One region of the Paenibacillus graminis genome, then DNA from elsewhere that is predicted to be linked to it. Evidence: predicted binding sites of a transcription regulator. Region 1 holds the regulator's gene; each other region holds the start of a gene.

Region 1 (8,228 bases):
AAGGAGCGTTCCTTCCCGGCGGAGAGTCATGTTTTTAATGCAGATGAGCATGTGCTGGATTCGTTATACGGCGCGGCCGGAAAAGGAGAGGAATAAGATGAGAGTAGTCAGAACGGTTCTGGAGTTGCGCGAAGCGCTGGATTATATGCGGATGGGGGGACATACCCCGGTCGGTTTTGTGCCCACCATGGGCTATCTTCATGAAGGGCATGCCAGCCTGATCCGCAAAGCGGGAGAAATGGCCAACACCGTTGTGATGAGCATTTTTGTCAATCCGCTGCAATTCGGACCGAACGAGGATTTCTCGTCCTATCCGCGCGACGAGCGCCGGGATCTGGAGCTGGCGGAGCGTGAAGGGGCAGATATTGTTTTTATTCCCGGCGTTGAAGAGATGTACCCTGAGCCCATTCGCACCAAGGTTAGCGTGGACTCGCTGACCACACAGCTGTGCGGAGCTTCCCGCCCCGGACATTTTGACGGCGTGACTACGGTTGTCAGCAAGCTGTTCAATATGGTACAGCCGGATTATGCTTTCTTCGGTTTGAAGGATGCCCAGCAGGTAGCCGTATTGCGCCGGATGGTGTCCGATCTTAACATAAATGTGGAAATTATCGCTTGTCCGATTGTCCGGGAAGGGGATGGACTGGCGTTAAGCTCGCGGAATGTATACCTTAGCGGTGAAGAGCGCACCCAAGCACTTGTGCTGTCCCGCTCCCTTCGCGAAACCCGCAAAGCGATTGAAGAAGGGACTGTGAGAACGGTGGAAGAAGCGCGCAAGCTGCTGGAATCCGTTATTTCATCTTCGCCGCTCGCAGTCATCGATTATGTGGAAATTCTCTCTTTTCCAGACCTGGAAACTTTGGAAGGCGGGTCCCTGCTGAGCGATGCAGAGGGAGAAGTGATCATGGCGCTGGCTGTGAAATTTGGCAGAACCCGGCTGATCGACAATAATGTTTTTATTCCCAAGGAGGTACACGCCCTTGTTTAGACATATGATGAAATCCAAAATCCACCGTGCCACCGTAACGGAAGCCAACCTGAATTACGTGGGCAGCATTACCATTGATGAGGATCTGATGGAAGCCGCTGACCTGCTGGAAAATGAAAAAGTGCAGATAGTCGACAACAATAACGGTTCCCGTCTCGAAACCTATGTCATTCCCGGACCGCGCGGCAGCGGCGTCATCTGCCTGAACGGTGCTGCCGCCCGGCTGGTTCAGCCCGGGGATACTGTGATTATCATCTCCTACGCCATGATGTCCTCCGAAGAGCTGGCTGCCCATAAGCCAACGGTTGTATTCGTGGACGCAGATAACAAACCGGTCAAGCTGGCGGACCATGAGCTGCATGCCACAATTGCCTGAAGCTAAATCCCAGCAATGAATGGCAGGGATGAAGAGACCCGTACTTGTGAAAAATGAAGGCAGGCAAGCTTAAGCTGATTTCATTTTCAGTAAGGGTGGGATGTCCCGTGTTTCAACATTTATTTGCTGAGATGAACAAGATGCTTCAGGAAATCGCCGCCGACTTCCCAACTGCGGAGGGCGCCCGCCGGAATGAACTTTTATGCAAGTACAACATGCTGCACAGGCTTAGCGATGAAGTGATGGATGAGTGGCTGGCTTTTGCCGAGAAGCTGAGTGATTTCCGCCAAAATGCGGATTTTTCGCCTGCTTCGGAGGAAGAAATGCCACAGGTTGAGGCTCCCGAGCTGGCAATGGACTCTTTTGTCCGTGGCCAGGGCTACTACAAGCTGCTGATGTACCGCAAATGCATCGAGCAGTTCAAGGATGTTATCACCCGTTATCCGGACAGTCTGGCAGCACGCCTGTATTTGGCCATGGCCTATCTGCAGGAAGGGGAGCTGGACGTCTCCTGGGGGCATCTGCATCACATGCTGGCCCTGATCCGCGAGAAGAAGCTGAAGGCCATGATTTACAATGCGCTGGGCTGTATTAGAGCCTCCCAGGAGCGGTACCCTGAAGCCCAGGAGCTTTTTAGCCTCTCTTTACAGCATGATCCCCTGCTCCCTGAACCCAGTTTGAATTTGGAGGTCTGCCGCAGGAGAGGCGGGAAGCTGCAATTTGGATATCAGCTGGTTTCGCTTTTATAATTCTTCATCCATTTAAGCGATGCATCCCGCTTGCCAAGGGGTGTGCATCGCCTTTTTTCGTAACTTCTGTTATGCTGATAAGGAGTCTCAAGTGAAAGGGATTAGAACTTATAATGAAATTTGCCGTGCTTGATTTTGAAACAACAGGAACCCAATCCGTGGGTGAAATCATCCAGGTTGGCCTTGCCATTATAGAAGAAGACCGGTCCATTTCCAGGGTGTATGGTTCCTATGTCAAGCCCGGAACGCCAATTCCCCCCTTTATAACGGGATTGACCGGAATTACGGACAGTGATGTGCAGGACGCCCCTGAACTGGATGAGATGATGATGGAGCTTGTTCCGCTGCTCGACGATGTTGTGCTGGTCGGTCATAATGTGGCTTTCGACTTTCATTTCCTGCAGAATGCGCTTGACCGGTGCGGTTATTTGCCGTTCCAGGGCCGGATTCTGGATACGATTGATTTTCTTAAGATATGCTTTCCGTCACTGACCACCTATCAGCTCGGGGCAGTAAGTGCCCATTTCGGCCTCACACATGAGCGTCCGCACCAGGCGGACAGTGATGCTCTTGCAACTGCACTGGTCCTGCTGAAATGTCTTGAGGAGCTATACAGCTTCCCCCTGCTGACCATCCAGCGTCTGAATGAACTGTTTGCGGACGAAGACAGTGACCTGGCCTGGTATTTCGACGGGCTGCTGCATGAGCGGGAAATGGAGACTTTCCAGCCTGAGGGTGAGCTGACCTTTTACCGCCAGCTGGCGCTGGCTGCAGGAGACTGGACCGAGCTGATGCCTCCCAGAGAGGAAGGAACCGGCAATCCTCTGCAGAATATTACCTTTAAGGAATATATGGAAGAGGTGACCCAGCGTCTTAAGGAGGCCCTGCCCCAATACGAAAGCCGTGAAGCCCAGGAAATTATGATCCATGAGGTGATGACGGCACTTGAAAGTGACAAGCATCTGTTAATCGAGGCGGGTACGGGTACCGGCAAATCCCTGGGTTATCTGCTTCCGGCCATCTACCACAGTGTGCGCTCGGGACAGAAGGTCATGGTGAGCACACATACCATCAACCTTCAGGACCAGCTGCGTGAGCGCGACATCCCCCTTTTGACAAATGTCGTGCCATTTCCGTTTAAAGCTGCGGTCTTCAAGGGGAGAGGACACTATTTGTGTCTGCGCAAGTTTGAACATAAAATAAATAAAAAGGACTTCGCGAGTCCCCGGGAAGAAGCGCTTACTGCAGCGCAGATGATTGTATGGCTGACACAGACCCAGTCAGGTGATGATGAGGAGCTGAATCTGAACGGCCGCGGCGGTGATTTCTGGGAGACTGTGGCCAGTGACACGGATTCTTGTCTGGGACGCTCCTGCCCCTGGTTCCGCAAATGTTATTACCACCGGGCCAAGCACGAAGCCGGAATCGCTGATGTCGTAGTGACCAACCACTCCAAGCTGTTCGCAGACGTCAAGGCCGGCCATCAGCTGCTACCGGCGTATGAGCACCTTATTATTGATGAAGCGCATCATCTGGAGGACATTGCCGGGAAGCATCTGGGCATGCAGATGAAATACTTCACGGTTGCCCATACGCTTACACGCCTCTATAAGGACAGCAAGAGCGGACAGCTGCCCGTTCTGCGCCAGACTCTGCAGTCTTCAGGCAGCGAGCAGGCGGCTGAATGGAGCGGGGTGATCGATAGAATCTACCCGGAACTGCTTACGGTAAAGGAATCTTGGGACGCGCTAAGCGACAAACTGTTTGCATTGCTGCCCGAGCGCAGCGATGCCGCAGCAGGAGAAGCGGGACAGCTGGTTACGCGACTTCTGCCGGGTGTTCAGCCAAAGGGCTGGGAAGAAATAGCTGCGCTGGAGAACACCCTGAACCTGAGCCTGAGCGAAATTATCCGCAAAGGTGACAAGATGCTTAGCGAAATGCGCGAATCGGAGAGCCAGTCTTCCTCGGACAGTCTGGTGACGGATATCGGCGGGCTGTTCAAGGACTTGGCCTCCATCCGCGAGCAGGTGCGGTTTTTCATGAACCTGAACGACGAGAATATCGTCTACTGGATGGAGGGCAGCGGCAATTACCGGGGGAAATCACTGCAGCTGTATGCTGTTCCGGTGGATGTCAGTTCCCAACTCAAGGAGCTGTTTTTCGATAAAAAGAAAAGCATTGTCCTGACCTCAGCCACACTGTCCGTGGATAAGTCCTTTCAATTCATGATTGACAATCTTGGATTGGGCGAGTCCGCAGAACAGGGGCGTCTGATGACAGCGCTGCTGCCGTCGCCGTTTAAGTATCGTGAACAGGCACTTCTGGTTATCCCGCGCGATTTCCCCAGTGTCAAAGGCAGTGTGGGGGATGCCAGGTTTGTCGATAAGCTCGTGCATTCACTGGCGGAGGCTGCAGTGGCGACACAGGGCCGAATGCTGGTGCTGTTCACATCTTATAAAATGCTGCGCCAGGTTTATGATCCTCTGAAGGAGGCGCTTGCCTCACAGGACATCACTGTTCTGGGGCAGGGCGTAGAGGGCGGAAGCCGCAGTAAGCTGATCCGGCGTTTTCAGGATAGTGCCGCTTCCGTGCTGCTGGGGACAAGCAGTTTCTGGGAAGGGGTAGATATTCCCGGTGAGGCGCTGACCTGTCTGGCTATTGTCAGGCTGCCGTTTCAACCGCCGAACCATCCGCTTGCGGAGGCGAAGGCTGAACTGCTGCAGGCACAGAAAAAGAACCCTTTTATGAAGCTGTCGGTACCCCAGGCGGTCATCCGGTTCAAACAGGGCTTCGGCAGGCTGGTTCGCACTGCACAGGACCGGGGGATTGTCATTGTATATGATACCAGGGTTATCGAATCTTATTATGGAAAGTACTTCCTGTACTCGCTTCCTGGACCCAAAATGGAGCATATGCTCACCGATCAGATGGTCCCGCGTATCGCCGAATGGCTTGAAGACGGCAGTGTGTCCTGATTCTGCTATACATTCTAATTTTTATTATTAGAAATTATGATTATTTTCTGTTGCGGATCAGAAATTTTGTTAAGTAGAGATAAATAAAATTTAGCTTTTGAAAAGCCGGGGCTGGTTTATCCAGAAACAACGGCAGAAATGCCGTTGTTGAGGAAGCGGAGGCTGGTTTCTCTAGAAACAACAGCAGAAATGCCGTTATTGGAGTGTAGAAGGCTCGTAATGCCCGGAAATAACAGCAGAAATGCTGCTGTTGATGCGTTGAAGGCTGGTGAGTTCAGAAACAACGGCAGAAATGACGTTGTTGGAGTGCTGAAGGCGAATATGTCTTTGGTTATCACCTATAGTTCGGTCCTCAGGCGTTCTGCTAACGAAAGGGCGCCGGGGGATGGACTATAATTTTGGAGCGCTAACAAACTTAAGATGATGCTTTCGAAGTGAGTTTTGTACGAAGTATTTCAGGAAGTATACGCTAACAAAACTTAAGATGATGCTTTCGGAGTGAGTTTTGTACGAAGCTGATCTAAGAAGCATACGCTAACAAAACTTTTAGGAGGAGAAAATATGAAATCGGACAAAATATCGGAGGCTGTGGTGCGCAGACTGCCTGTGTACCTGCGTTTTCTGAATGATCTTCAGAAGCGTGAAATCTCCACCGTATCTTCACAGGAGCTGGGGCAGAAGCTGGATCTGAATCCGGCGCAAATCCGCAAGGATCTGGCCTATTTCGGCGATTTCGGCCGAAAAGGCATCGGCTATGATGTATCATATCTGATTGAGAAAATCCGCCATATCCTAAAGCTTGACCAGCAGATCAATGTGGCTCTGGTGGGTGCAGGTAATCTTGGACACGCATTATCCAATTACAATGCCTACTTAAAGGACATGATGAAAATCACCGCAGTCTTTGATTCCTATCCGCCCAAGATCGGGCAGAAAATCAACTCACTGACTGTCCAGCCTATGGAAGAGCTGGGGAGCACAATCCGCGAGCAGGGCATTCGCATCGGTATTATTACTGTACCGGACAGTGAAGCGCAAACCGTTGCAGATATTCTGGTGGATTCAGGTATTGAGGCGATCCTCAATTTCGCACCGGTGATTTTGAAGACGCCTGCCAACATCCGGATTCACGCCGCTGATTTTACCACTGATTTGCAGAGTCTGGCCTATTACTTGCATGATGGAAAGGACGAAACGGAAGATGAGCAGCAATAAAACTGTAATTGTAAATGGGCGGTTTCTGGTACCGGGTACGGAGCAGCCGGTGTTAAGCGGTTATATGACCATAGAAAATGATCTCATCACATACATAGGAGAAATTGAACCTGTCATTGAAGAAGGTACCCAGACCATTGACGGCAGCCGTCTGCTGTTCATGCCGGGTCTGGTCAATACCCATGGCCATACAGCAATGTCCCTGTTGCGCGGCTACGGGGATGACATGGTGCTTCAGAACTGGCTGCAGGAAAAAATGTGGCCGATGGAAGAAAAATTCACCGGAGACGATGTCTATTGGGGGACTTCCTTGTCTGTACTGGAAATGCTGAAAGGCGGCACCACCACCTTCCTGGATATGTATGACCACATGGACCGTGTTGCCGAGGTTACCGAGCTGTCCGGCATCCGTGCCGTGCTGATGCGCGGGGTTATTGGCCTCTGTCCGGAGGACGTGCAGAACCATAAATTGGCCGAAGCGGTTGCTTTTGCGCGGAACTGGCACGGGAAAGCGGACGGAAGAATCACAACGATGATTTCACCCCATGCCCCGTACACCTGTCCGCCGGAGTTTTTTGTGAAGTTTGTTCAAGCCGCCCATGATTTGGATCTGCCGATGCATACGCACATGTCGGAAACCCGGCGTGAAGTCGAGCAGAATGCCGAGGATTACGGCCTGCGTCCGGTAGCCCATCTGGAAAAGCTGGGAATGTTCACCCGCCCGTCCCTAGTTGCACATGGTGTTCATTTGACCGATGAAGAGATTGAGATTCTTGCCCGTTACAATGTAGGAGTGTCCCATAATCCAGGCAGCAATCTGAAGCTGGCAAGCGGAGTAGCCCGGGTACCGGAGCTGCTGCGTGCAGGAGTCACAGTATCGCTTGGCACCGACGGCGCGGCGAGCAACAATAATCTCGATATGTTTGAGGAGATGCGTCTAGCTGCCTTGATCCACAAAGGCGTGAGCGGAGATCCGACGGCGGTTCCGGCACCGGAAGCGCTGCTGATGGCGACCGAATACGGCGCACAGTCGATTTTTCTGGACCGGGTCGGCCGGCTTGCTCCGGGAATGAAGGCGGATTTCATTGCGCTGGATATCGACCAGCCGCATTTCCTGCCGCATACGGACCTCCTGTCCCATGCCGTATATTCGGCAAGCGCAAAGGATGTAGCGCATGTCTGGGTGGACGGCAAGCAGGTTGTGAAGCATGGGCAATGCCTGACGCTGGATGAGGAACAAATCCGGCGCAAGGCGCAGGAGACTTTTGAGGGCCTGCTGAAGCGGTAAAAGAGCATGATCGATGAAGCATTTTGAGAAAGGGAGCTGTACTTTGAAGAAAAGAAGAAAATGGCTTCTGCTGGGAATACTCCTGGTTCTTCTCCTTCTGTTCGGACTAAGCCAGTTCTATGCTTACGTGATGAAAGACCAGTGGAGCGAACGCAGCGCAGCCACAAAGGTTGCTGAAGCCCGGGCAGGACTGACAGAGGTGACCCGAGCCCAGAAGTCTGTCTGGGATGAAAACTCGATTTACTGGGTTCTTACAGGCCGTAACACAGCCGGGACGGAGCTTATGGTCTGGGTCCGCTTTACGCGTGACGGCAAGCCTGCCGGAGGGAACAATGATGTGTACGCTGAAGAAGTCTCCAAAGGGATGTCAGAGCAGAAGATCCGTTCCATCATTGCCTCAGACTTACCGGGAAGCACCGTTGAGCGGCTCCTGCCGGGTGTGTACAATGGAGAATATGCGTGGCAGCTGTTTTACAAGTTGGAGGGACGCTATTATTACAAGTTTTACCGTTTTGCGGATGGAAGTGCGATTGGCGACGGCTATAGCTTGCCTAACCAGTAATAAGCGCATGAGCCAATATACAGCGGGTAGACAAGTTATTGTCTGCCTGCTTTTTTTGTAACTTGAAGGTTGACG
Region 2 (8,228 bases), 2.1 Mb from region 1:
ATTGCAAATCCGGGATCTGCTAAGCTATCTGTATGGCGCTCCGGATGATGAACACCGCTTTGCCGGGCTGGAGACCAGTCCACAGGTCAGCACGGCGCCGGAACTCTGGCTGCTGGGGTCCAGCAGGGATAGTGCAGCTCTTGCCGCCAGGCTGGGGACCGGCTATGCTTACGCCAGGTTTATTAACAGTGATGGGGGCAGCATGGCGGTCCGGTCCTTTCGGAGCAGCTTCCGCCCGTCTCCTGCAGCTTCAGCGCCCCGGGCGCTGGTGTCGGTGTTTGCCATATGTGCGGAGACTTCCGCGGAAGCGGACCGGCTGGCTGCCAGCATGGATTTGTCCCTCGTTCAGCTGGAGAAGGGCCATGTCTCCACAGGCACGCCTTCTGTGGAGACGGCGCTGGGTTACAATTATACGCCGTATGACCGGTTTCGGATCGGGGATAACCGCAGGCGAATGGTGCTTGGATCACCGGACGAAGTGCGGCGGCAGTTTACAGCGCTCATCGAGGAATACCAATGCGAGGAAATTATGTTCGCTACGCTTGTGCACCGCTATGAGGACAAGCTGAAATCTCTGCGGCTGATAGCCGATGTCTGCGGATTGCACGGAGAGGCCGGAGCGGATTAGCTATCCGCTATGGTGTCCTGAATTTTGTATTTCTGCGGCAATGAGTTAAGATGAAGAATGGCTGGACAGTGCATCGCCTTTAGAGAATCCACGGATGAAGGGAAGGAAGCAGGATGTCTATTTATAGTTTCGCCGGAGTGAAGCCTTCGGGTGCGGAAGTGCCTTTCAAGGATTATGAAGGGAAGGTGCTGCTGATTGCCAACACGGCCAGCAAATGCGGACTTACACCACAGTATGGGGATTTGCAGAAGCTGTATGAGCAGTACGGCGGCCAGGGACTTGTTGTGTTGGGTTTTCCCTGCAACCAGTTTGCCGGACAAGAGCCGGGAACCAGTGAAGAAGCGGAGGAGTTCTGCCAGATTAATTATGGCGTTACGTTTCCCGTTTTTGCCAAAGTGGATGTGAACGGGCCGGACGCCAGTCTGCTGTTTCAATATTTGAAGGGCCAGCAGCCGGGAGAAGGCGGGAGCAGTGACATTCAGTGGAACTTTACAAAGTTCCTCGTCGACCGGAGCGGCAACGTGGTAGCCCGTGTGGAACCAAAGGAATCACCTGAAAGCATGAAGGAACAGATCGAAGCATTGCTTTAGAACAATACGGCTTCATGTTTAAAATATAAGAATTTATAAGCAGAGCGCTCTGCTCTATATATCTTGTAAGGAGACGGTTAAGCCGTTTCTGACTGCTGGAATTCACATGAGTTTTCCTCCCGGATGCGGCTTTGCCGTGATTGGGGGGATTTTTCGTATGGGCATCTATGAAAATTATCCTTGACGCTTTTCAGAGACACTGTATCCTTTGAAGAGGAATGTGTAGAACTTAAAGAACTGCATAAAGTGAATGGTGAAGCAGGATAATAACGGCAGGAGGGTTTTATAACGGCATGAGGTTAATTACAGAGGTGGCATCAGCAGCAGGGATTCATGAGGAGCATCTGGAGCTGTACGGCAAATATAAAAGCAAGCTGTCACCATCCCTTTGGGATGAGCTTAAGCACAAGCAGGATGGAAAGCTGGTGCTGGTCACCGCGATGAATCCGACTCCGGCAGGCGAAGGCAAAACGCTGACGACCATCGGACTGTCCCAGGCGCTGAATGCGGCGGGGGTTAAGACCGTGGCAGCGCTGCGCGAGCCTTCGCTTGGTCCAACCTTAGGGATGAAAGGCGGAGCCACCGGCGGAGGCAAGGCGCAGATTGTTCCGGCGGATGAGATCAACCTGCATTTCACAGGCGATATACATGCGGTAACTTCGGCGCATAATCTGTTGTCGGCCATGATCGACAATCATCTTTTCCAAGGCAATCTTCTCGGGCTGGACCCGCAGCGTATTGTCTGGAAACGCGTAATGGATATGAATGACCGCAGCCTGCGCAGCATTGTGACCGGTCTCGGCGATGGCAACGGCACGGTCCGGGAGAGCGGCTTCCAGATCACTACCGCCTCCGAGATTATGGCTGTGCTGTGTCTGTGCGACGACCTAGCCGATCTCAAAAAACGTCTCAGCCGGATGCTGGTCGGCTATGACCAGTCGGGTCAGCCGGTAACGGCCCAGGATATCGGGGCAGTGGAAGGCATGACTGCGCTGCTGAAGGAAGCTGTGAAGCCCAATCTGGTGCAGACACTGGAGGGGACACCGGTAATTGTGCATGGCGGCCCTTTTGCCAATATCGCCCATGGCTGCAGCAGTGTGATCGGTACCCGTTATGCGCTGAAGCTGGGTGACGTGGTGGTGACGGAAGCCGGCTTCGGGGCGGATCTCGGGGCGGAGAAGTTCATGGATATCAAATGCCGCCAAGCCGGGCTCACTCCCGCCGCTGCCGTGCTGGTTGTAACCGTGAAATCGCTGAAATACAACGGCGGTGTGCGTAAAGATGAGCTGTACAAGACGAACCGGGCCGCCCTGCTTTCCGGCATTTCCAACATGGAGCGCCATATTGAGAATTTGGGCAAATTCGGCGTACCGGTGCTTGTGGCGGTTAATCACTTCGAGGGAGATGCCCCCTCAGAGATTAACGATGTCGTGGAGGCCTGCAGCCGTCTGGGTGTACCCGCAGCCATTTCCAAGGTATGGGCTGAAGGGAGTGCCGGAGGGGTAGAGCTCGCCATGGAGCTGAAGAAGCTCTTGGAACAGGGAGAAGGCCAACCTGCGGCATTTGCCCCCTTGTATGAGGACAATCTGGACATCCCGGCCAAAATCAATACAATCGTCACTGAAATTTACCGTGGTGCTGAGGTCGCCTTCTCGCCGGCTGCGAAACGCAGCCTGGGCATTATTGAGAAGCTTGGCCTCCAGCAGCTTCAGGTCTGCATGGCTAAGACTCCATACTCCTTCTCAGACCAGCCAAGACTGCTGGGAGCCCCCGAGGGTTTTACTATGGGTGTCCGCGATATTACGCTGTCGCTGGGCGCAGGCTTCGCCGTAATCATCACCGGCAATATCGTCACGATGCCTGGACTCCCAGCCAAACCGGCTGCAGAAGGTATTCAGGTAGACCTGAACGGTGCCATTAACGGTTTAGAATAGCTAGGATGATATAAGTTCACAGGCCTAAGCCCCCGTATTTCTGCGACTGCTGCAGAGGTACGGGGGCTTTGCTGTGCTGAAGGTTCCCTGCTCCTTCCTGCTGTGCAGCAGACATAATGTACTCGTTCCGGGGAAAACTAATGCAGACGGAGAGGGGACCTGGAGAACTAAATCCGCAAAACTTGTGAACGTTGTGAGAAAAATCACAAAAAGGCTTGTAATGTGAGAAAAATCACAATATAATCAATTTATAAAGTGAAATAAATCACAACTATAGAGAAAATAAATGAATGCCCAAATTTGGAGGAGGAAGAAACCATGAAAGTAGCAGTCATTGGATGTACCCATGCCGGAACCGCCGCAATTGTCAACACCGCCCAGCTCTACCCTGAAGCCGAGATTACAGTATATGAACGCAATGATAATATATCTTTCCTGTCGTGCGGGATCGCGCTTTATGTAGGGGGAGTAATCAAGGACCCGCAGGGTCTGTTCTATTCCTCACCGGAAAAGCTGGCTGAGCTTGGCGTCAAGACGAACATGCGTCATGAAGTCATCCAAATCGATACGGACCGCAAAACCCTGCGTGCCCGCAATCTGGCGACAGGCCAGGAATTCGATGACTCCTATGACAAGCTGATCATGACCACCGGCTCGTGGCCGATTGTTCCGAAGCTGGAAGGCATGGAGCTTGATGGTATCCTCCTGTCGAAGAACTACAGCCATTCCAACACCATCATCGAAAGAGCACAGCAGGTGGACAGAATCACTGTTGTCGGCGCCGGATATATCGGAGTCGAGCTGGTGGAAGCTTTTCAGATGAACGGCAAGCAGGTTACGCTGATCGATGGCGAAGATCGTATTCTGAGCAAATACCTGGATGAAGAATTCACGGCACCTATTCAACAATCCCTGGAGGATCACGGAATCACCCTGGCACTGGGCGAGAAGGTCAGCTCGTTTGCAGGAGAGAACGGCAAAGTGACCAAGGTCATTACCAGCAAAGGCGAGCATGAGACAGACCTGGTTATCCTCTGCATCGGCTTCCGTCCGAATACCGAACTGCTGAAGGGGAAAGTGGATATGCTGCCTAACGGTGCGATTATCGTCAACGACTACATGCAGACCAGCCTTCCGGACATCTATGCTGCGGGTGACAGCTGCGCAATTCACTATAACCCGACCGGCAAAAATGCTTATATTCCGCTGGCAACCAACGCAGTGCGGATGGGTACGCTGGTAGCCCGGAATTTGGTGTCGCCTACGATCGCCTATATGGGCACACAGGGCACCTCGGGGATCAAAATTTATGAAGACAATATTGCCGGAACCGGGCTGACGGAAGATGCAGCCAAAGCAGAAGGTATGGATGTCGAGAGTGTATTGCTGACCGACAACTACCGTCCTGAGTTCATGCCAACCTTTGAGCAGGTGCAGTTAAAGGTGGTTTATGACCGCTCGACCCGACGCATCCTCGGCGCTCAGATTATGTCCAAGATGGACCTGACGCAGTCGATCAATACCGTGTCGGTATGCATACAGAATAAAATGACTGTAGATCAGCTGGCATTTATCGATTTCTTCTTCCAGCCGCATTACAACAAACCATGGAATTTCCTGAATACCGCAGGTCTTCAAGCCTTGCCCGCTACGGTTCCCCATAAAGAAACTGTAACGGTCTAAGCCCGCTGCCATTCCCATACCCGGAGCCGAATGAAGGCTCCGGTTTTTTGGTGCGCTTCTGCACGGCTGTATTTTTTGACGGACTGGCCGCTTCTGCTTGAATAAAACATTCCGCTTTGAATACTTTTGTGGTAAATTTGACATGTCAGTGAAAACTTTCACTTAGTCTTTGCATAAGTGATTTTTATCACGTAATTGTAGTAGTTGACACGCTACAATGACATAAAGGAACAAATTTTAAGTAATTAGAAGGGGATAGGAATCATGGCTTATAACAAACCGCAGGGGATTGCCGAAGTCACGGTGGAGAACGGAATCAAGAAGGCTCACAACCCGCTCAGCACCGTACTTATTCTTGGCTTCTTGGGGGGAGCGTTCATCGCGCTCGGGTTTTTGCTGGACATTCGCGTGATCGCAGGCGCACCGAAGGAATGGGGTTCCATTGCGAATTTTATCGGGGCTTCCGTGTTCCCGGTAGGTCTGATCTTGGTGCTGCTGGCCGGTGGGGAACTGCTGACAGGCAATATGATGGCGGTGCCGCTGGCATTTATGTCCAAGAAAATTTCATTCTGGGAAACGATTAAGAACCTGGTGCTGATAACCATCAGTAATTTCGCAGGTGCCTTGTTCGTCGCTTATTTCTTCGGCCACGTTGTTGGCCTTACCGCAGACGGCGTGTATCTGGACAAACTGGTGGATATGGCCGGACACAAGATTGATGCCACCTTTTTGCAGGCGTTTGTTTCCGGTATCGGTTGTAACTGGCTCGTTGCTCTGGCGGTATGGCTTTCTTACGGAGCGGATAATTTCAGCGGTAAAATCCTCGGGATCTGGTTTCCGACCATGGCGTTTGTGGCCATCGGCTTCCAGCACGTTGTAGCCAACATGTTCCTTATCCCTGCTGCCATATTCGAAGGACATTTTACTTGGTCCCAGTACTTCGGCAATTTTGCCCCGGTCTGGCTCGGGAACCTCACAGGCGGTGCAATCTTCGTCGCATTCGCTTACTGGATGGCATACCTGCGCAAAGCGCCGGCGGTTGCCCAATCCGTAGACAGCATTGCTCCTGCCGGTGTAAAAAAACACGCCTAAACTCCAGGCTTGCTCACCATCTGGAAGCATCACAGCACTCTCCGAAATCGGGGGGTGTTTTTTATTGTTCCTACTCCGGCCCATAACAAAATTCGCCGTGCATATCCGACTCGGGGGAACGAAATCGGGCTCACGGCGAATTCTTAGGGAGTGTTTCATATGCTCTATTACCCAGGCATACTTGGAACGAATCAGTTTGTTCCCGCCTATTTTCTTTACGTGGAGCACATGCGGTTATAGAATATACATATTCAAGCAACAAAGGAGGACTGCAGCCCATGAGTTACAGCGGAGATGGGGTTTTTCAGGCGGTATGTCCGCTGGATTGCCCAGACACATGCGGACTTCTAGTGCATAAGCAGAATGGTAAAATCATTAAAGTGGAGGGCAACCCCGGGCATCCGGTCACCAAGGGGGCGATCTGCAACAAGGTGCGGCATATGGCCGAACGGGTCCATCATCCCGAGCGGCTGCTGCAGCCCCTTCGCCGTACAGGGCCGAAGGGAAGCGGTTCTTTCACGCCGATCAGTTGGGAAGAAGCCATAGGCGAAATTTCCGGGCGCTTTAAGGAGCTGTCGGCAGCTCACGGGCCGGAGAGCATTCTCCCCTACAGTTTCTACGGAAATATGGGGGTGCTCAGCGTCGACGGAATGGACCGGCGTTTTTTTAACGCGCTTGGCGCAAGCCGTCTGGAGCAGAGCATCTGCAGTGCAGCAGGCAGCGCAGGCTGGAAATATACAATGGGCTTCAACGGCGGGACAAGCCCTGAGGATACGGTGAACGCCGACCTGATTATCGTCTGGGGCGGCAATATTGTCAGCACGAACATGCATCAGGTCGTCTACGCCGAGCAGGCCCGCAAACGGGGGGCGAAGGTGGTTGTAATTGATGTTCACCGCAACCGCACGGCCCAGTGGGCGGACTGGTTCCTGCCGCTGTACCCCGGCACGGATACAGCGCTCGCGCTCGGGCTGATGCATATCCTGTTCCGGGACGGAATGACGGATAACGCTTTTCTTAAGCGTTATACAACCGGACATGAGGAATTGCGCGGCCATGTGCTCGCCTACCCGCCCGAGCGGGTCGCGGAGATCACAGGCATTGCGGCAGCGGATATTGAGAAGCTGGCTAAGCTGTACGGTGAAGCTAAAGTCTCGCATATCCACATCGGCAACGGCCTCCAGCATCACGACAACGGCGGCATGAATGTTCGGACGATTGCCTGTCTTCCGGCACTTACCGGTGCCTGGCTAAAGACCGGCGGCGGGGCGATCAAGTCAAACGGCGGCTACAGTTCCACGAATGACCGGGCGCTGACCCGCCCTGATCTGCGCCCTAACCGCCGGGCACGCACGATCAATATGAACCGGATCGGTGAAGCGCTGGAGCTGAAGGAAGAGCCGGTGATGGGGATGTTCGTTTACTGCTGCAATCCGGTTGTAGTTGCTCCCGATGCGGAGCGTGTGCGGAAGGGATTCGCCCGTGAGGATTTGTTCACGGTCGTGCATGATCTGTTCATGACCGACACTGCGCTTTATGCCGATATTGTGCTGCCGGCAACATCCACGTTGGAGAATGTGGATCTATACGGTTCCTACTGGCATCATTATATGCAGCTCCAGGAGCCTGTATTGGATGCGCCGGGAGAATGCAAGAGCAATATGGAGGTCTTTTCGCTGCTTGGCCGGGCAATGGGCTTTGATGCAGAGGCTTTCAGCGAGTCCGAATATGATATGATCCGTAAGGCGCTGGATTACCCGCGCAACCCTTATCTGAACGGGGTAACGCTGGAGCGGCTGACGGCTGAGCGTTTCGTGAAGCTGGATATGTCGCCGCAGGCGGATTATCTGGACAACCTGCCGACTCCCTCCGGCAAAATCGAGCTGTATTCAAAGGCCATGGAGCTGGCTGGCCTGCCTCCGCTGCCAACCTATACACCGCTGAAGGAAGGCTATGACGGCGAGCGGCAGCCGCAGCCGGGAACGGCGTACCCGCTGATGTTCGTTTCGCCGCCGAATCATAATTTCCTCAATTCCACCTTCTCCAATGTAGAGAAGCACCAGCGGATGGAGAAACGGCCGACCCTGCAGATTCATCCCGAAGATGCAGCGGTGAGGGGAATTGAAGAGGGCGACGAGCTCACCGTATATAACGGCAGAGGAGCTATTGAGCTGTGGGCGGTGGTAACGGACAAAATGCTGCCCGGCACCGTAATCAGCCAAGGCCTGTGGTGGGAAGGTAAAGGACACAAACAGAGAGTCAATGTGCTGACGCCGGACCGGCTGAGCGATATGGGCAACG
Region 3 (8,228 bases), 180 kb from region 1:
GCGCTCGATTCGGGGCTGCTGATGCTTCCGGGTGCACTGCTGATGGGCGTGATGATGCCGCTCGCCGGTAGAATGTTCGACCGCTTTGGGGCCAAGTGGCTGTCCATAATCGGCATTCTGATAACGATTCTGACCACATTTGGTTTCATCCGCCTTACAGATTCTACGAGTTACAAATATCTTCTGCTGATGTCCACCGGAAGACGGCTCGGAATGGCTCTCTTTCTGATGCCGGTTACAACCGCAGGACTGAATCAGCTCCCGGAAGCTATGAATGCGCATGGGACGGCAATCGCCAACACTGTGAAGCAGGTAGCGGGTGCAATTGGAACGTCACTTCTGGTCACGGTTTTAACGAATCGTACCCAGTTACATCTGGCAGATATAACAGCTGCCGGAGTCTCAGGCGATCCACGGCATTTGCTGCTGGAAGCCTCCATTTCCGGAATGAACGATGCTTATCTGGCTGTTATTATTTTCGGAGGAATCGGGCTGGTTCTTTCATTCTTTATTAAGAAGACGGGGAACGTGGAGACAGGTGATCAGGAACTGGCGCCTGTCCGGTAACAACATATCATCTCTCTAGTTTTTCCACAAAAAGGCAACTCCGCGAACCTCGCTGAGTTGCCTTTTTTTACATTTGAATGTTGGGATTCCCGCAATAACCAAGCAGCTTCCATGCAAAGGTCCCGCTTGGCAGCATTTAGGATATCAGCTTCTCGGAGTGTACTCAGGAAGAATTATCTAATCCGTTGTTTGTTGCAGCTTAAGAATTTCGTAAGATTCCGGTAATAAAAAAGAAAATTCCGCTGTTTACAATAAGAACTAGAAAAAAACGAAGAAGCTAAAGGGGATAACGGAATGACCACTATATTGCGGACATGGGAGTTAACCAAGGAGTATCAAGGCAAAGAGGTTGTTAGCGGTGTGAACATGAACATTAAGCAAGGCGAAATTTACGGGTTCCTGGGACCAAACGGAGCGGGCAAAACTACGGTATTGAAAATGATCACCAATCTGGTAAAGCCGACAGAGGGGTATATCGAATTTTTTGGAGCGAGCATGACAGACCATTCCTATGAAATGCTGAAGCGTATGGGCAGCATTATTGAATATCCGGTGTTCTACGACAAACTGACGGCGAGAGAAAACCTCCAGCTGCACGGGGAGTATATGGGGTACTACGATGCGAAGGCCATGGAAGAAGCGCTGGAGCTGGTCAAGCTGAGGGGTGTGGACAAAAAGCCGGTCAAGCAGTTCTCCCTGGGGATGAAGCAGCGGCTGGGCATTGCCCGGGCGGTAATGACTAAACCGGAGCTGCTCATTCTGGATGAGCCGATCAACGGACTGGACCCCATGGGTATCAAGGAGCTGCGTGAAGTGTTCCGCATGCTGAGCCGGGAATATGGAATGACGCTGCTGATCTCCAGCCACATTCTGGGGGAGATGGAACAGGTTGCCGATACCATCGGCATGATCCGTGACGGAATTTTGCTGGAGGAAGTGGCGATGGATAGGATCCGGAGCAAGAACACGCAATACATCGAACTGATTACCGGAGAGAGCAGCAAAGCGGTGTATGTGCTGGAGCACAAGCTGGGCCTCACCAACTTCAAGGTGCTGGGTTCCCGGAAGATCCGCATTTACGATGCCGTACAGCAGCTTGAGCTGAATAAAGCACTGATAGAAGCGGGCGTGGAGCTGGAAAGCTTGAGTAAAAAGAATCATTCGCTGGAAGATTATTTTGTGGAACTGATGGGGGGAAGGGCATCTTAAGCTGATACAATGGGAAATCCGTAAGAACAAGCTGGCAGGGATGCTAAGAGGTGCAGCCCTTGCCAATCTTGCAATGTTTGCCTTCATGATTCTGGTCATTTTCATTTTTTTAATTAGCGGGCAGGGAATCATCAGCGTGAAGCGTCAAACAAAGGAGACAAGATAAGAGATTATAACTATTAATCGTTGTTAGGGGAAGGTGAACGGTTTGGAATCTAAAATACTCAAAAACACCGTACAGTCGCTCTGGATGGCCTGGGAAAAGGTGTTTGCACTGGGTTCACATTTTCGTGGAGCGGGGACTTCACACTTTGGAATTTGCAGCGTAATGCTCAAAAAACACAGAGGCCAGGCAATCGTATGCCAGGATGCTACCGTCATTCATGACGGGGAATGGGTAGGAGAGCTGCACCTTGATAATGGCAGCATCCTGAAGCTGATTCAGTCGGAAGGTTCAGACCGGGCTGCACTGCGCACGGCAAGAATGCTGCGTCAATCGATGCGCCAGATTAATGAAGCCTTCGAATCGCAGTCAGAATTTAAGCAGGTCAAGGCGCTGCTGGGGATCACGCTGCTGCACCGGGGGATCACGCATGGGCTAGGTTTTGAGCAGCAGGCCATGCAGCCGGGATTTTTCAGACGGATGACGACGATTTATCTCCGCCTGCTGCTGTCTGCACTGCACCCGGAAGGGAAGCACAGAGTCAGTCAACATACCGAAAAGCTGGTTCCGATGCTGCTGATTCATTCACGCGCCTCACTGAAAAACCGTTTTTCTCCCGGGCAGAAGCTGTCAGGAGAAAAAATATCGATTTGAAGGAGAAGCTATGCTATTACATTTGACTATTGGAATCATCAGCATCTTTATTCTATATATGGTAGTTCCCAGTCTGATTACGCGGCTGGCCGGGTATGGCGTCATGCGCCGGGGGACGTCACCCAAGGAGGTGGCTTTCACCTTTGATGACGGGCCGCATCCGGAGTATACCCCCAGATTGCTGGATCTTCTGGCACTGCATAATGTCAAAGCCACCTTTTTCGTCCTTGGTTCGCAAGCGGAACGATATCCCGAGCTGATTAAGCGAATGGACCGGGAAGGCCATCAGATTGGCATCCATAATTATATTCATACCTCCAACTGGCTTATGCTTCCCGGCACCATCCGGAACGGACATCTGGAGCGGACTGCAGATATTGTGGAGTCAATTGTCGGAACCCGTCCTGATTATTACCGTCCGCCCTGGGGGTTGATCAATATGTTCGATTTCTTTCGCCTGAAGCAGTACCGGATCGTGCTGTGGTCGCTGATGGCACATGACTGGAGCCGGGAGAAATGTCAGACTTCCCTGCGTTCAACCCTGTTAAACCGTATTAGGGACGGGTCTATCATTGTGCTGCATGACAGCGGGGATACGCTGGGGGCCGACGGAAATGCCCCTCATTATATGCTGCTGGCTTTGGAGGAAGTACTGAACCAGTTGAAAACCAGAAACCTGAAATGTGTCCGGCTGGACGAAATGGCTTAACCTGAGACAAGTGCTCCGTTTGGATTAACACTGTCAGTCGCTGCTGTAAATCTTACATAATTTTTGCATGAAAGCGACTGCACTGCCATATAGTCCGAATTTGTATAATCAAAAAATGATAGACACAAATTTGTGAAATTCATCACGTTGTTATTATTAAAATTTTAATATATACTATGAATATACCAAAAAACAGGGGGAATTGTTGTGAAGCTAGTAAAAGGACTTATTGTTGCAGGTGTGGCGGCAGCGTTGCTGTCGGGTTGTGGAAATAATAATGATAAAGCCAAAGAGGCGGCAAGCGCATCTCCGGCTGCAAGTGCAGCGGCTGAAACTACAGATGCACAAAGCACAGCGTCCATCGTAAACCAAGCGGATGCTTTCACCAAAGCAGTAAGTGCAGAAGGCAACTGGATCGTAGCTATTCTGAATGACCTGACCGTGGACACCGATGTGGTTGTTGCCGGTGAATTCCATGACAAAGGCAAAGCAGAAAATGCAATTTACCGCAAACTGGCTCTGTATGCTCAAGACGCTGACCACAAGATCACTGCCAGCTATACACTGACTGCTCCTAAGGTGACTGTTCAGAGTGAAAACTTCAAAGTGCAGGGCGGAACAATCAAAGGTGACGTTTATGTAGAAGCCAAAGGATTTACACTTGACAAAACAGCAACAATCGACGGCAACCTGTACTTTAAAAGCGATGATCTGAAAACAAGTGCAGTCCTCGAAGGTAAAGTAACCGGCGAAACAGCCGTTAAATAATTCAGCTTCAAATAAACAGCTATCATTTCATCTTCATTAAAAAAAAGCCTGTAGACCGTACCCGATCAGGGTTCGAAACCTACAGGCTTTTTTTTGCATAATTGTAGATAGTGGAGGCCGTTCCTTAAGTAGATTCTTCCCTGCACACGCGGCAGTCCACTGTTGTAAGAAAAGCATCTGAAGAAACTGGGTGAGCAACCAAGGTGGAAAAAGGGAACTTATTTCTCCCCAAAATCAATAAATGTGCGAAAGAAGTGGAAAAAGTAAACTTAATTAGTCCATATTCCCTCTTCAGGAGCGAAATGAGCCGAATTAGTTAACCTTTTTCCACTTCACTACTCGGAGAACAGGGTACTCGGATAAATTAGTGTGCCTTTTTCCACTTGGAATTGCCTAAGGGTTCATTAAAGGATTCTCCAGTCCAGATGAAGCAGGAATTGACGTTCCTGTTGGTTAAAGAAATCGAGTTAGGATTGGGTACGTTAAGAGCCGGATACCCAGGGGGCTAACTAAGCTGCGACATATATTCATAAGCCGTAATTCCGAACATGCTTTTGAAATGCCGGTTGAGATGGGTCAGATTGGCAAAGCCGTAATCCGCCACAGCTGCATAAATATCCCTTGAACGTTCAATGGCCTGTTTGGCACGCTCCACCTTGCAGTTCAGAAAAAATTGATAGGGTGAGATGCCGGCATGGCTTTTGAACTCACGGATAAACTGATATTTGGACAGGCCGAATTCTTGACACAGGTCATCCAGCTTCAGCACTTGATCTATGTGGGAGTTCATCATTTCTTTCGCTTTATGCACAAAAGCATTGTTCTTCCTCCTCGGTGCGGCGATCTCCGTCTTCGACACAAGGCCTCCCAGCTTGAACAACAGCTCACTGGACCAAGCATCATCTGCACCGCTACGGATCGATTGGTCCAGGCTTAGGATGCAGGAAGCCAAATCTGCATCGTAGACAATAGGGGAGGTGAAGCGCAATTCTTGGCCCCCGAGGATTTCAGAGAACAAATCCGGTTTGATGTACAGCATTACATAATCAATGCCCTCCCTGTCATAGGAGCTGCCGTCATGATACTGTTCACGGTTGAACAGCATGACGCCATTTTTATGAGAAGCCTGCAAGCTGCCTTCCAGGTTATACTGCTGAATCCCGCGCAGGGTTACTCCGACGGCATACTCCTCATGGCAATGCTTTTTGTAAGTGAAATCGGTAAAGCTTGCTGACAGGGACAGGATATCTGCCGATTTGGCATAGTTGAATTTCTCCACGGAACTCACCTCCAAGGCTTTATAGAATCCCTGACACCATCACTGCGGAATACACGAGAAACAGTGCCATCAGGGTATTGAACAACCGGTGATGCTGCTGCAGCAAATTTTTGAAGACAGCGCCGCAAACCACCCAGGTTACAAACGCCAGAAATCCGATGACCGTAATCATCAGCACAAACAGAAACGAAGCCGAAGCCGAACTATAATAAGGCAGGACATAGCTGGGAATAACGGTTAAGGTGAACAGCAGCACCTTCGGGTTGATTAGCTGCATAAGCAGGCCTGAGGCAAAATTGGCGGTCTGCACCGGTGCGGCTTCTGCACGCCCCATCCGATAGATTTGATAGGCCAGGTAGAGCATATAAAGACTGCCAACAATCTGCATGATGACCAGTATATTTGGAATAATGCCGGCAAGCACATGATTAAGCAAGGCAGAAGCGGCAAGCAGCAGACCAAAGGCGATCGTTGCTCCCCAGACGTATTCCATGGTTTTTTTGGCACCGTGATGCTGCACAGATGATAAAATAACTATATTGGTAGGCCCGGGTGTGAATGTGACCACAATACAGTAAATAATGAAGGATGCGATGTTCATAATGACCTCCTATACAAGTAGTCACATGAATATACACCCTGTTGCGAAATGGCTATAGTATATTATTGCAGCGTCCAATAAAAGAAGCACCCGTCAAATCTGTGCACGAACTGTCGGAACCGGGTCCTGAAAGGCTGTTATTCTAGGTTCGAGGGGAGGATTCAAAAGCATGAACGTTCTTGAGAACATGAATGATGCATTATCCTACATTGAAGATCATCTCACAGATGAGATTGATTTTAAAGAGGTTGCCAGACGGGCATTATGCTCCGAATATCATTTCAAGCGGATGTTTTCATTCCTTGCCGGGGTGCCGCTCTCGGAGTATATCCGCCGCAGACGACTTACGATTGCCGCATTTGAGCTGCAAAAAAGCCAGCTGCGGATCATCGACGTGGCGATGCAGGTCGGTTACAGTTCACCGGATGCGTTCACAAAGGCGTTCCAGCTTTTTCACGGAGTGACTCCATCTGAAGCGCGGGCGGGTAGTCCCTCTCTGAAGTCCTTCCCCCGGATGACCTTTCAGTTGACTATAAGAGGAGGCAGTGAAATGAATTACCGTATCGAGGAAAAAGAGGCGTTTCGTATTGTCGGGCTGAAGAAAAGGGTTCCCATTCAATTCAGCGGTGTGAACCCGGAGATTGCCGCCATGGCGCAAAGCCTGAACCTGCAGATGATCACCGAACTGAAGCTGCTGTCGAATACCGATCCGGCGGGGATCATCAGCGCATCGGTCAATTTCTCCGAGGACCGCATGGAAGAAAAAGGGGAGCTGGATCATTACATCGGGGTTGTTACAACACTGGAAGGTCCGGAGCCTTTTGCGCAGCTTGAGGTTGCTGCTTCTACATGGGCTGTATTTGAAGCCGTGGGGCCGTTTCCGGATACTCTCCAGAATATTTGGGGCAGAATTTATTCCGAATGGTTTCCTTCTTCCAACTACGAGTTAGTGGAGGGGCCGGAAATGTTATGGAATGAGAGCCAGGATACCACCTCGCCTACGTACAGAAGTGAAATATGGATACCTGTTCAAGTGTCGAATTAATTCCGTTCAGTAGAACGGACAACCGAGAATCCTGCAGGGTTAGCCTTGAAAGGTTCAACGCAGGCGGCTGTATTTTTTAACTAAAAACGTTCTCTGATCCCAGCAGCCAAGTTCAATATGGTATGGTTACTATGTATTTATCAACAGCAAGAGTGAGGTGTTATGGTTATTGGTTCAAGCCCGGGAAGTATTGAGCAACCAGTTGCTCGCGAATGCAAATGACCCCAGCTGGTATGTGACTTTCACAGAATCCGTGCAGGGCTTAAGCGAAGAAGAGGCTGCATGGAAGGCGGACGAAGACAGCAACAGTATTGCCGAGCTGGTCCAGCATCTGCTGTACTGGAATCAGACCTGGCAGACCCGGTACCGGGAAGCCAGTATTCAAGCGGTACCCTCTGTGGAGAGCAACAGCCATACATTTGAGCTACCTCAGGGGATCCCGTTCGAGCAGCTCCATACAAGATTGCTGGAGGTGCTTTTGGCTTGGCAGAGCCTGTTAACCGAAGCGCAGCTGGCAGAAGACGTACAGGAATTCCCCGGCAGCCAGTGGTGGGAAATCGTCGGGAATGTGACTACCCATAATGCCTATCATATCGGGCAGATCGTCTTCATCCGCAAGCTGCAGAAGAGCTGGAAGCGGAATCGTTAATAGATATTCTATAAAACCGTAAAATCAGTACTTCTTACAATCGGGCGGACCTCATTGAAATCATCCTCACAGGAAATGTGGTGGTGGTTATCAGTGATGGTCCGCCTTTTTTGCGTTTGTCCATGCTGTAGGGGAGATGTAACTAAGTCATAATTTTTGATAGAAGTAGAATCGTGAGAGTGCAGATTCAAATGAAGCAACCCAGGAAAATATTGCTTACGGGCGGCTAGTTGATTATACTTCCAATATAAGAAATTAAAATTTGAAATAGCGGAGAGGGGTTTGACGAAGTGAAGAAGAAGATGACAGCTGCGTTAACTGTTTTTGCTGTACTTGGGGGCATGGGGACTGGGGTATATGCCGGTTCCAATCTGCAGGAGATCAAGGCTTTCCTGAATCCTGGTATCAAATTCAAAATGGACGGACAACCCGTTCAGCTTAAGAACAGCAGCGGCGCAGTTGTCGCTCCGATTACTTATAATAATACAACGTACTTACCGGTTAGAGCTGTATCCGATGTGTTAGGGGTTACCGTTAATTTTGATGCGGCTGCCAACACAATCTTGTTGGGTGAGCAAACGAAG
Region 4 (8,228 bases), 270 kb from region 1:
GATGATTCTGCATACCGATTTGCGCCGTTATGAGATCGCGGAGCGGGTAGGCTATGAGTCCCCGGAGCATTTCAGCAAGATTTTCAAAAAATATTACGGCATCAGCCCCAGCGAACTGAAGAAGTAAGAACGCTTACGATTGCGGTAGATATAGACATGTTCAGGCTTCGGCTCCTTTTCTACAATTAATGTAGGCAGCGCTTGGTGAAAGTGCTGAAAGACAAAAGGAATGAGGGAGCCAGATGAACCAAACTGCTACAATCCACGAGAAGATACCCGTGAAGCTGGAGGGCAAACCGTATAAACAGAACCGCTGGAGAAAAAACTTTTGGGGATATATGTTTCTTGTACCCGCCATTATTATTTTTGTTTTGTTTATGTGGGTGCCCATTTTTAAAGGTTTTATGTACAGCTTCTATACGGTGGACTTTGTAAAGGGCAATACCTTTGCCGGCCTCGATAATTATGCCAGAGCGCTTACGGACCCGGATGTATTGATTGCTGTGAAAAATACGCTGTATTACATGGTGCTCTGCCTGTTGATCGGCTTTTGGGTGCCGATTGCCTTTGCCATCGCCATTTCCGAGCTGCGGAAATTCGGCGGCTTTGTCCGAGTGGCGGCTTATTTGCCATTTGTATTGCCGGCTGTCGTGCTGTACGGCCTGTGGAGATGGCTGTATGATCCGGTCGGACCCATCAATGCGCTGCTGGGCACAATGGGAGCGGACCAAATCCCCTTTTTGACGGACAGCAGGTGGTCGATGATCTCGCTTGTCTTTATGGAAACGTGGCAGCAGTTTGGCTCGGGGATGCTTATTTATCTGGCGGCTGTGCTCAGTATTCCGCGCGATTGGTACGAAGCCGCTGAAATTGACGGTGCCGGGGTATGGGCCCGTATCCGCCATATCACACTGCCCTCTTTGCGCAATCTGATTGTCCTGATGCTGATCCTGCAGATTATCGCCACCTCGCAGGGGTACCAGTCACAGCTTGCTTTGCTCGATGGCGGACCGAATAATACCACGCTTACCTATGCGCTGCTGATTGTGAAATATGCCTTTACCCGGCTGGATTACGGAACGGCGACGGCGCTTGGCATGCTGATGTTTATCGTCCTCGGCGGTTTGGGCATTGTGCAGTTCAAGCTGAACAAGGAGGACAACTAACATGAAGAGCGCAGACCGGGGCATCCTCTCTGAACATGATCTGAAAAAAACAAGCAATAAAATCGTCTACGGGATTATGGTGTTCTTCATCCTGGTCATGGTCTTCACCATGCTCTATCCCATCCTCATGACGATGTTCAACGGCCTCAAATCCAACACGGAGGTCAATTCCTTTCCGCCGCATTTTTTTCCGCAGGAGTGGCATTTCGGCAATTTGAAGGATGCGCTGAATTATATCGATCTGCTGATGTTCCTCAGGAACACTCTGTACATTTTCGTAGGAAATATGGTTGTGACCCTTATTGTACTTGGCCTTGCTTCCTTCAGTATTTCCCGGATGAATGTGCCTTACCGCAAGGTGTTTTATTTCTTCTTCCTGATGACTCTATTTATCCCGGCGACCAGCTATATGATTCCGAACTTCGTCAATCTGAAGGAGCTTGGGCTGCTGAACCAGTATGCGGCGTTCTGGCTGCCGGCGGGAGCGAATACGTTTTACTTCCTGCTCCTGAAGAACTTTTTTGACGGAATCCATCCGGAGATATTTGAAGCCGCGCGCATTGACGGGGCCTCGGAGCCGCGCAGCTTTTTCTCGATTGCTGTGCCGCTGTCCATTCCCATTTTTGCCACACTGGCGATCTTTATTTTCTCAACCGCCTGGAATAACTGGTTCTGGCCGTCCCTTGTCATGCACAGTGAGGATAAGTACACTCTCGCCACAGCGATTTATAAATATGTAATCGCCGTAAAGGCGCTCAACACCAATATCAAGTTTGCCATCCTCTTTCTGGTCTCTCTGCCGCCGATCCTGGTCTTCCTGCTGTTCCAGAAATTTATTATGCGCGGCGTGGCTTTGTCGGCAGTGAAGGGGTAGTACGGGGGTGTGCGTTCGGCTGATTAGATCGTAAACCTGCACATGAAAGGAATATAAATACACCTCGTGCGGTCACGGGTTCTCTCTTAAGATGAATCTGTAAGCTAACTATGAATGGAAAAGGGGAGTTTCAATGCGTAAATTTTCCAGCGTCCTAGCCTGTCTCCTAGTGACGGGATCGTTGTTATCCGCCTGCAGCGGCAACAATAACAACAATAGCGCCAAGGGAACAAATGGGGGAGAAGCATCACCGGCTGCCACGGACAAAGCCGCAGACAACAGTGCAGCCGCCAATGCGCCGGCAGATGATATTACTCAGCGTAAGATCACCATTAAGATCCACTATCCTACACCGGACCTGACGGAAGTGCGGGCCCAGGAGGATGACAAAATCAAGCGGTTCCAGGCGGAATACCCGAATGTAGAGATCGTCAAAGATGACTGGCAGTACAACGTTAGTGAAATCGGCGTGAAAATGGCTGCCAATGAAGCCCCGACCTTCTTCAATACGTATGCCACGGAAGCGAAATTTCTCGTCGAAAAAGGCTGGGTGGCGGATATTACCGATCTGTGGAACAAATATGAGTACAAGGACCAGATCAATCCCGTCCTGCAAAACCAGTTCATCATTGACGGCAAGGTGTATGGGATCACCCAAAAAGGCTATGTAACCACTACGATGATTAATAAAAAGATGCTGGATGACAAAGGTGTGGCAGTTCCGGCCATGGATTGGACCTGGGAGGATATGCTGAACACGGCCAAAGGAGCGGCCGACGCCAAAAAAGGCATCTCCGGTATTGCGCCAATGGGTAAGGGCAATGAAGCCGGCTGGAACTGGACCAACTTCCTGTTCGAAGCCGGGGGTGAGATTCAGAAGATTGACGGCGGCAAAGTGGTGGCAGCCTTCAATACCGATGCGGGTGTGAAGGCACTGGATTTCTATAAGAAGCTGAGATGGGAAGCCAATGCTATTCCTCAGGACTGGGCACTGGGCTGGGGCGATGCTGTAGGCGCATTCCAGCAAGGACGCACGGCGATGGTGATGGCCGGTTCCGACGGTGTGATCGAGCAAGCCCTGAATCAGGGCGGTTTGAAGCCGGAGGATGTGCTCACTTATCCAATGCCTGCTGCGGAAAAGGGCGGCAAGCATACGGGTGTACTCGGCGGCGACTATCTGGTCATCAATCCGAACGCCACCCCGGATGAGCAGGAGATGGCTTTCCGCTATATCACTTTTGATTACTTCTCTGACAAAGGCCTGGAAGCACTGGATGCTATTCTGCAGCAGCGTAAAGCGGACGGCAAATACTTCATCCCGCCGCTTCTGGACTACTATGCCGCTGATTCTGATTTTGGCAAGAAAACCAAAGCTATCTATGATAAGTATGACATAGTCTACCAGTACAATCCGGATATTATGGCTCTGCTGGATGGCAAGCCTGAGGCACAATACAATACACAGGATTACTATGCAACGATGTCCAATGTGATTCAGGAGCTTTTCTCCAAAAAAGGCACGGACTCCAAAACCCAGCTTGACGCCGCAGCAAAGACCGTACAGGAAAAGTTCTTTGATACGATTAAGGTAGAGTAGTGCGGAGAATAGAGTAGTCCGTGAAGACAAGTAAATGGTTGAGAGGGTAGAAGGCCGGGAGGTTTCCCGGTCTTTTCCATATTTAGATAGCGATTTGGTAACGTCGCAGCTGGATATGTTTTCAAGATGAAGAGGCTATTTAAAAGCGAAGTTTGTCAAGTGAAAAAATTCACGTTCGAAAAAAAGACAAAAATATCGATAAATAAATACACAAAATGGAATAAAACCCTGATTAAGAGCGAATGAAAGCGCTTTGAAAACAAATCAAAAAAAACTTTATACTTTGTGAAAGATTTCACTATACAACCCCGATGCGATGTGATAAGATAAATGTGTAGAGAAAAACAACCTAAAAATTGACAGGAGGACGAGGGAGATGGCAGTTAAGAACGAAGTCGCCGCCCAAGTGAAACAAACCACTGCTGAAGAGTATATTCAGACTTTGGTGGATAAAGCAAAGAAAGCTCAAGAAGCTTACATGCAGCTGGATCAAGAGCAGGTTAACACAATCGTTCATGCAATGGCTCTGGCAGGACTCGACAAGCACATGTACCTGGCAAAGCTCGCCGTAGAAGAAACAGGCCGCGGCGTTTATGAAGACAAAATTACGAAGAACATCTTCGCAACAGAATATATCTGGCACGGCATTAAGTATGACAAGACAGTAGGCGTAGTAGAAGACAATCAATATGATAGTTTCCAAAAGATCGCCGAACCGGTCGGGATCGTTATGGGTATCACACCGGTAACCAACCCAACATCCACCACGATGTTTAAGGCGCTGATCGCCGCTAAGACACGTAATCCTATTATATTCGGCTTCCATCCATCTGCGCAAGAATGTAGTGCCGCAGCAGCTAAGATTCTGCATGATGCAGCTGTAAAAGCTGGCGCTCCTGAGAACTGCATCCAGTGGATCGAGTTGCCTACGATGGACAAAACAAACGCACTTATGAACAATCCGGACGTTGCGCTGATCCTGGCAACAGGCGGTTCGGCAATGGTTAAGGCAGCTTACAGCTGCGGCAAACCGGCTCTTGGCGTAGGCCCTGGTAACGTGCCTGCCTTCATTGAAAAGAGCGCCGATATCGATCAGGCAGTAACAGATCTCATCCTTTCCAAAACATTCGACAATGGTATGATCTGCGCTTCTGAACAAGCGGTTATCATTGAAGAAGCCATCTTCGACCAAGTGAAGAAGAAAATGATCGCCAACGGCTGCTACTTTGTAAATAAAGAAGAAGCTGCCAAGCTGACAAGCGGCGCTATGAACGTGGAAAAATGCGCAGTAAACCCTGCAATCGTAGGCCAATCCGCTGTGAAAATCGCTGAAATGTGCGGAATTCAGGTTCCTGCCGGCACTAAGATTCTGGTAGCAGAGCTTGAAGGCGTAGGCACCAAATATCCGCTGTCCGCTGAAAAATTGAGCCCGGTTCTTGCTTGCTACAAGGTTAAAAATGCTGACCAGGGTATCGAACGCGCAGCACAAATTGTTGAATTTGGCGGTATGGGCCACAGCTCGGCCATCCACTCCAATAACGAAGAAGTGATCATGAAGTTCTCGAACCGTCTGCAGACCGGACGTATTCTCGTCAACTCGCCTTCCACACATGGCGCAATCGGCGATATCTACAATACGAATATCCCTTCACTTACTCTGGGCTGCGGATCATACGGCCGCAACTCTGTATCGCAGAACGTAACTGCCATCAATCTGATCAACGTGAAAAGGGTGAACCGTCGTACCGTGAATATGCAATGGTTTAAAGTACCTGACAAGATTTACTTCGAAAAAGGAGCCACTCAGTACCTGGCCAAAATGCCTGACATCACACGCGTTGCTATTATCACTGACCCTATGATGGTTAAACTGGGTTATGTAGAAAGAGTTGAGCACTACCTGCGTCAACGCCAGACTCCAGTAGCGATCGAAGTGTTCTCGGAAGTTGAACCGGATCCATCGACTACAACTGTAGAAAAAGGTACTGCTATGATGAACAGATTCCAGCCGGACTGCATCATCGCACTCGGCGGCGGTTCCCCAATGGATGCTGCCAAAGGCATGTGGCTGTTCTACGAACATCCGGACGCTGACTTTAACGGTCTGAAACAGAAGTTCATGGATATCCGCAAACGCGTATACAAATTCCCTAAGCTTGGAAACAAAGCGAAATTCGTAGCGATTCCAACGACTTCGGGTACAGGTTCTGAAGTAACATCTTTCGCGGTTATTACTGACAAAACTACTGCCAACAATACGAAATACCCATTGGCTGACTACGAGCTGACTCCAGACGTAGCGATCATCGATCCTGAGTTTGTATACAGCTTGCCAAAAACAGCTGTTGCCGATACAGGTATGGACGTTCTGACACATGCCATCGAAGCTTACGTTTCGGTTATGGCAAGCGACTATACGGACGGTCTGGCTATCAAAGCTATCCAACTGGTATTCCAATACCTTGAAAAATCGGCACTGCAAGGCGACAAGCTTGCCCGCGAAAAAATGCACAACGCATCTACGCTGGCTGGTATGGCTTTTGCCAATGCATTCCTGGGCATTAACCACAGCTTGGCGCACAAATGGGGCGGACAGTACCACACTGCCCATGGCCGCACCAATGCCATTCTGATGCCGCATGTTATCCGCTACAACGCCAAGAAACCTACGAAGTTCGCTTCGTTCCCTAAATATTCGCACTTTGTAGCTGACGAACGTTATGCCGAAATCGCCCGCATTCTGGGATTGCCTGCCCGTACCACTGAAGAAGGCGTAACAAGCTTGATCAACGCTATCCGCGACATGAACAAGAAACTCGGTATCGAAGAGTCGTTCCAGGCGCTTGGTTTCGATCCTAAGGATTTCGAATCCCGCGTAGATTATCTGGCTGACCGTGCATTTGAAGACCAATGTACAACTGCCAACCCTAAACTCCCGCTGGTTTCTGAACTTGCTGATGTATATCGTAATGCTTTCTACGGCAGATTCGACAACTAATTAACGGTTGTATGGCAAAAAATAAGGTTAAAGGTTAATATGGAACTGGATGGAAGTGACAAATATCACCGAAATAGTGATATTTGTCACAGTCCTTTTTCAGAAAATAAACTAAAATGTTTATATAAACAACGGTCCCGGTTATGGAGATGTAATTGTGAATTTTATAACAATCAGATCTTTTGGGGATCACGAGACACGGGATTAACCTTCAAGCCCGCGATCTCTACAAATATATTAAATATAAATGGAGGGATTTAGCATGTCGGTGATTGAAAAAGATGTACAAGAAGTTAAGGCTGGATGGCGCGGTTTTGTAAAAGGAAAATGGTCCAGAAAAGTAAATGTGAATGATTTTATTGAAAAGAACATCAAACCTTATCTTGGCAAGGAAGACTTCCTTGCAGGTCCTACTAACAACACTACTGAACTTTGGAAGATTATTTCCGAAATGACCAAGCAAGAAATTGCTAATGGCGGCGTACTGGATGTGGATGTTAACACCGTATCCACTATTGTATCTCACCAGCCTGGCTACATTGACAAAGACAAGGAACAAATTGTCGGCGTTCAGACTGATGCGCCTTTCAAACGTTCCATTCAACCGTTTGGCGGAATCAAGATGATGATCGATGCCACCAAGGCTTATGGCTTCGAACTTCCGCAAGGCATTGTTGACATGTTCACGAACATCCGCAAAACGCATAACCAAGGCGTATTTGATGCATATACTTCCGAAATGAGAGCTGTTCGTAAAGCCGGTATCATCACAGGTCTTCCTGATGCTTACGGCCGCGGCCGCATCATCGGTGACTACCGTCGTGTAGCTCTTTACGGCGTTGACTTCCTGATCAAAGAAAAGAAACAAGATCTTGCGAATCTTGAAGTGGATTCCATGTCCGATAGCGTTATCCGTCTTCGTGAAGAACTTTCCGAACAGATTCGTGCACTCGGCGAACTGAAACAAATGGCTCAAATGCATGGAATGGACATCTCCAAACCTGCAAACAATGCCAAAGAAGCTTTCCAGTGGGTATACTTCGGTTACCTCGCAGCTATTAAAGAACAGAACGGTGCGGCTATGTCCCTTGGACGCGTATCCTCTTTCCTTGATATCTATGTAGAACGTGACCTTGCAGAAGGCACTTTGACTGAAGAACAAGCACAAGAACTGGCTGACCACTTCATCATGAAACTGCGTATCGTGAAGTTCCTGCGTACTCCTGACTATAACGAATTGTTCAGTGGAGACCCTACATGGGTTACTGAATCCATCGGCGGTATGTCTGTAGACGGAACAACACGCGTTACCAAGAACAGCTTCCGTTTCCTCCACACCCTGTACAATCTGGGACCAGCTCCAGAGCCAAACCTTACTGTACTGTGGTCGGAAAAATTGCCTGAAGGCTTCAAGAAATTCTGTGCGAAGGTTTCCATCGAAACCAGCTCGATTCAATATGAGAATGACGATTTGATGCGTCCGATCTACGGAGACGACTATGGTATTGCTTGCTGCGTATCCGCAATGCGCATCGGTAAACAAATGCAGTTCTTCGGAGCCCGCGCTAACCTGGCCAAAGCTCTGCTGTATGC

The links. Region 1 encodes Rex, which represses fermentation and respiration genes when NADH is low (regulators of the CRP and FNR family bind a similar motif). Its sites were predicted from a motif close to TTGTGAAATATTTCACAA; they were not measured.
Region 2: PGRAT_RS29045 (formate/nitrite transporter family protein) is a predicted target of Rex. The motif match lies at 4,962-4,979, and genes of this name have one in related genera.
Region 3: PGRAT_RS18965 (polymer-forming cytoskeletal protein) is a predicted target of Rex. The motif match lies at 3,433-3,450, and genes of this name have one in related genera.
Region 4: adhE (bifunctional acetaldehyde-CoA/alcohol dehydrogenase) is a predicted target of Rex. The motif match lies at 3,921-3,938, and genes of this name have one in related genera.

What each region holds. Positions count from the first base shown of each region.
Region 1 is NZ_CP009287.1:4,599,721-4,607,948, reverse strand. It holds gene panB (3-methyl-2-oxobutanoate hydroxymethyltransferase) at 1-96, shown strand, start outside; gene panC (pantoate--beta-alanine ligase) at 98-988, shown strand; gene panD (aspartate 1-decarboxylase) at 981-1,364, shown strand; gene PGRAT_RS19705 (tetratricopeptide repeat protein) at 1,472-2,113, shown strand; gene dinG (ATP-dependent DNA helicase DinG) at 2,227-5,088, shown strand; gene PGRAT_RS19695 (redox-sensing transcriptional repressor Rex) at 5,650-6,303, shown strand; gene PGRAT_RS19690 (amidohydrolase) at 6,290-7,591, shown strand; gene PGRAT_RS19685 (cell wall elongation regulator TseB-like domain-containing protein) at 7,635-8,153, shown strand.
Region 2 is NZ_CP009287.1:6,704,133-6,712,360, reverse strand. It holds gene PGRAT_RS29065 (LLM class flavin-dependent oxidoreductase) at 1-628, shown strand, start outside; gene PGRAT_RS29060 (glutathione peroxidase) at 742-1,218, shown strand; gene PGRAT_RS29055 (formate--tetrahydrofolate ligase) at 1,512-3,152, shown strand; gene PGRAT_RS29050 (FAD-dependent oxidoreductase) at 3,471-4,835, shown strand; gene PGRAT_RS29045 (formate/nitrite transporter family protein) at 5,100-5,927, shown strand; gene PGRAT_RS29040 (molybdopterin-containing oxidoreductase family protein) at 6,206-8,228, shown strand, end outside.
Region 3 is NZ_CP009287.1:4,416,840-4,425,067, reverse strand. It holds gene PGRAT_RS18985 (DHA2 family efflux MFS transporter permease subunit) at 1-567, shown strand, start outside; gene PGRAT_RS18980 (ABC transporter ATP-binding protein) at 862-1,776, shown strand; gene PGRAT_RS18975 (YkoP family protein) at 1,976-2,593, shown strand; gene PGRAT_RS18970 (polysaccharide deacetylase family protein) at 2,604-3,302, shown strand; gene PGRAT_RS18965 (polymer-forming cytoskeletal protein) at 3,510-4,070, shown strand; gene PGRAT_RS18960 (AraC family transcriptional regulator) at 4,576-5,349, opposite strand; gene PGRAT_RS18955 (LysE family translocator) at 5,369-5,950, opposite strand; gene PGRAT_RS18950 (AraC family transcriptional regulator) at 6,120-6,995, shown strand; gene PGRAT_RS18945 (DinB family protein) at 7,165-7,644, shown strand; gene PGRAT_RS18940 (stalk domain-containing protein) at 7,935-8,228, shown strand, end outside.
Region 4 is NZ_CP009287.1:4,866,711-4,874,938, reverse strand. It holds gene PGRAT_RS20985 (response regulator) at 1-127, shown strand, start outside; gene PGRAT_RS20980 (carbohydrate ABC transporter permease) at 339-1,166, shown strand; gene PGRAT_RS20975 (carbohydrate ABC transporter permease) at 1,168-2,040, shown strand; gene PGRAT_RS20970 (ABC transporter substrate-binding protein) at 2,174-3,637, shown strand; gene adhE (bifunctional acetaldehyde-CoA/alcohol dehydrogenase) at 4,014-6,635, shown strand; gene pflB (formate C-acetyltransferase) at 6,898-8,228, shown strand, end outside.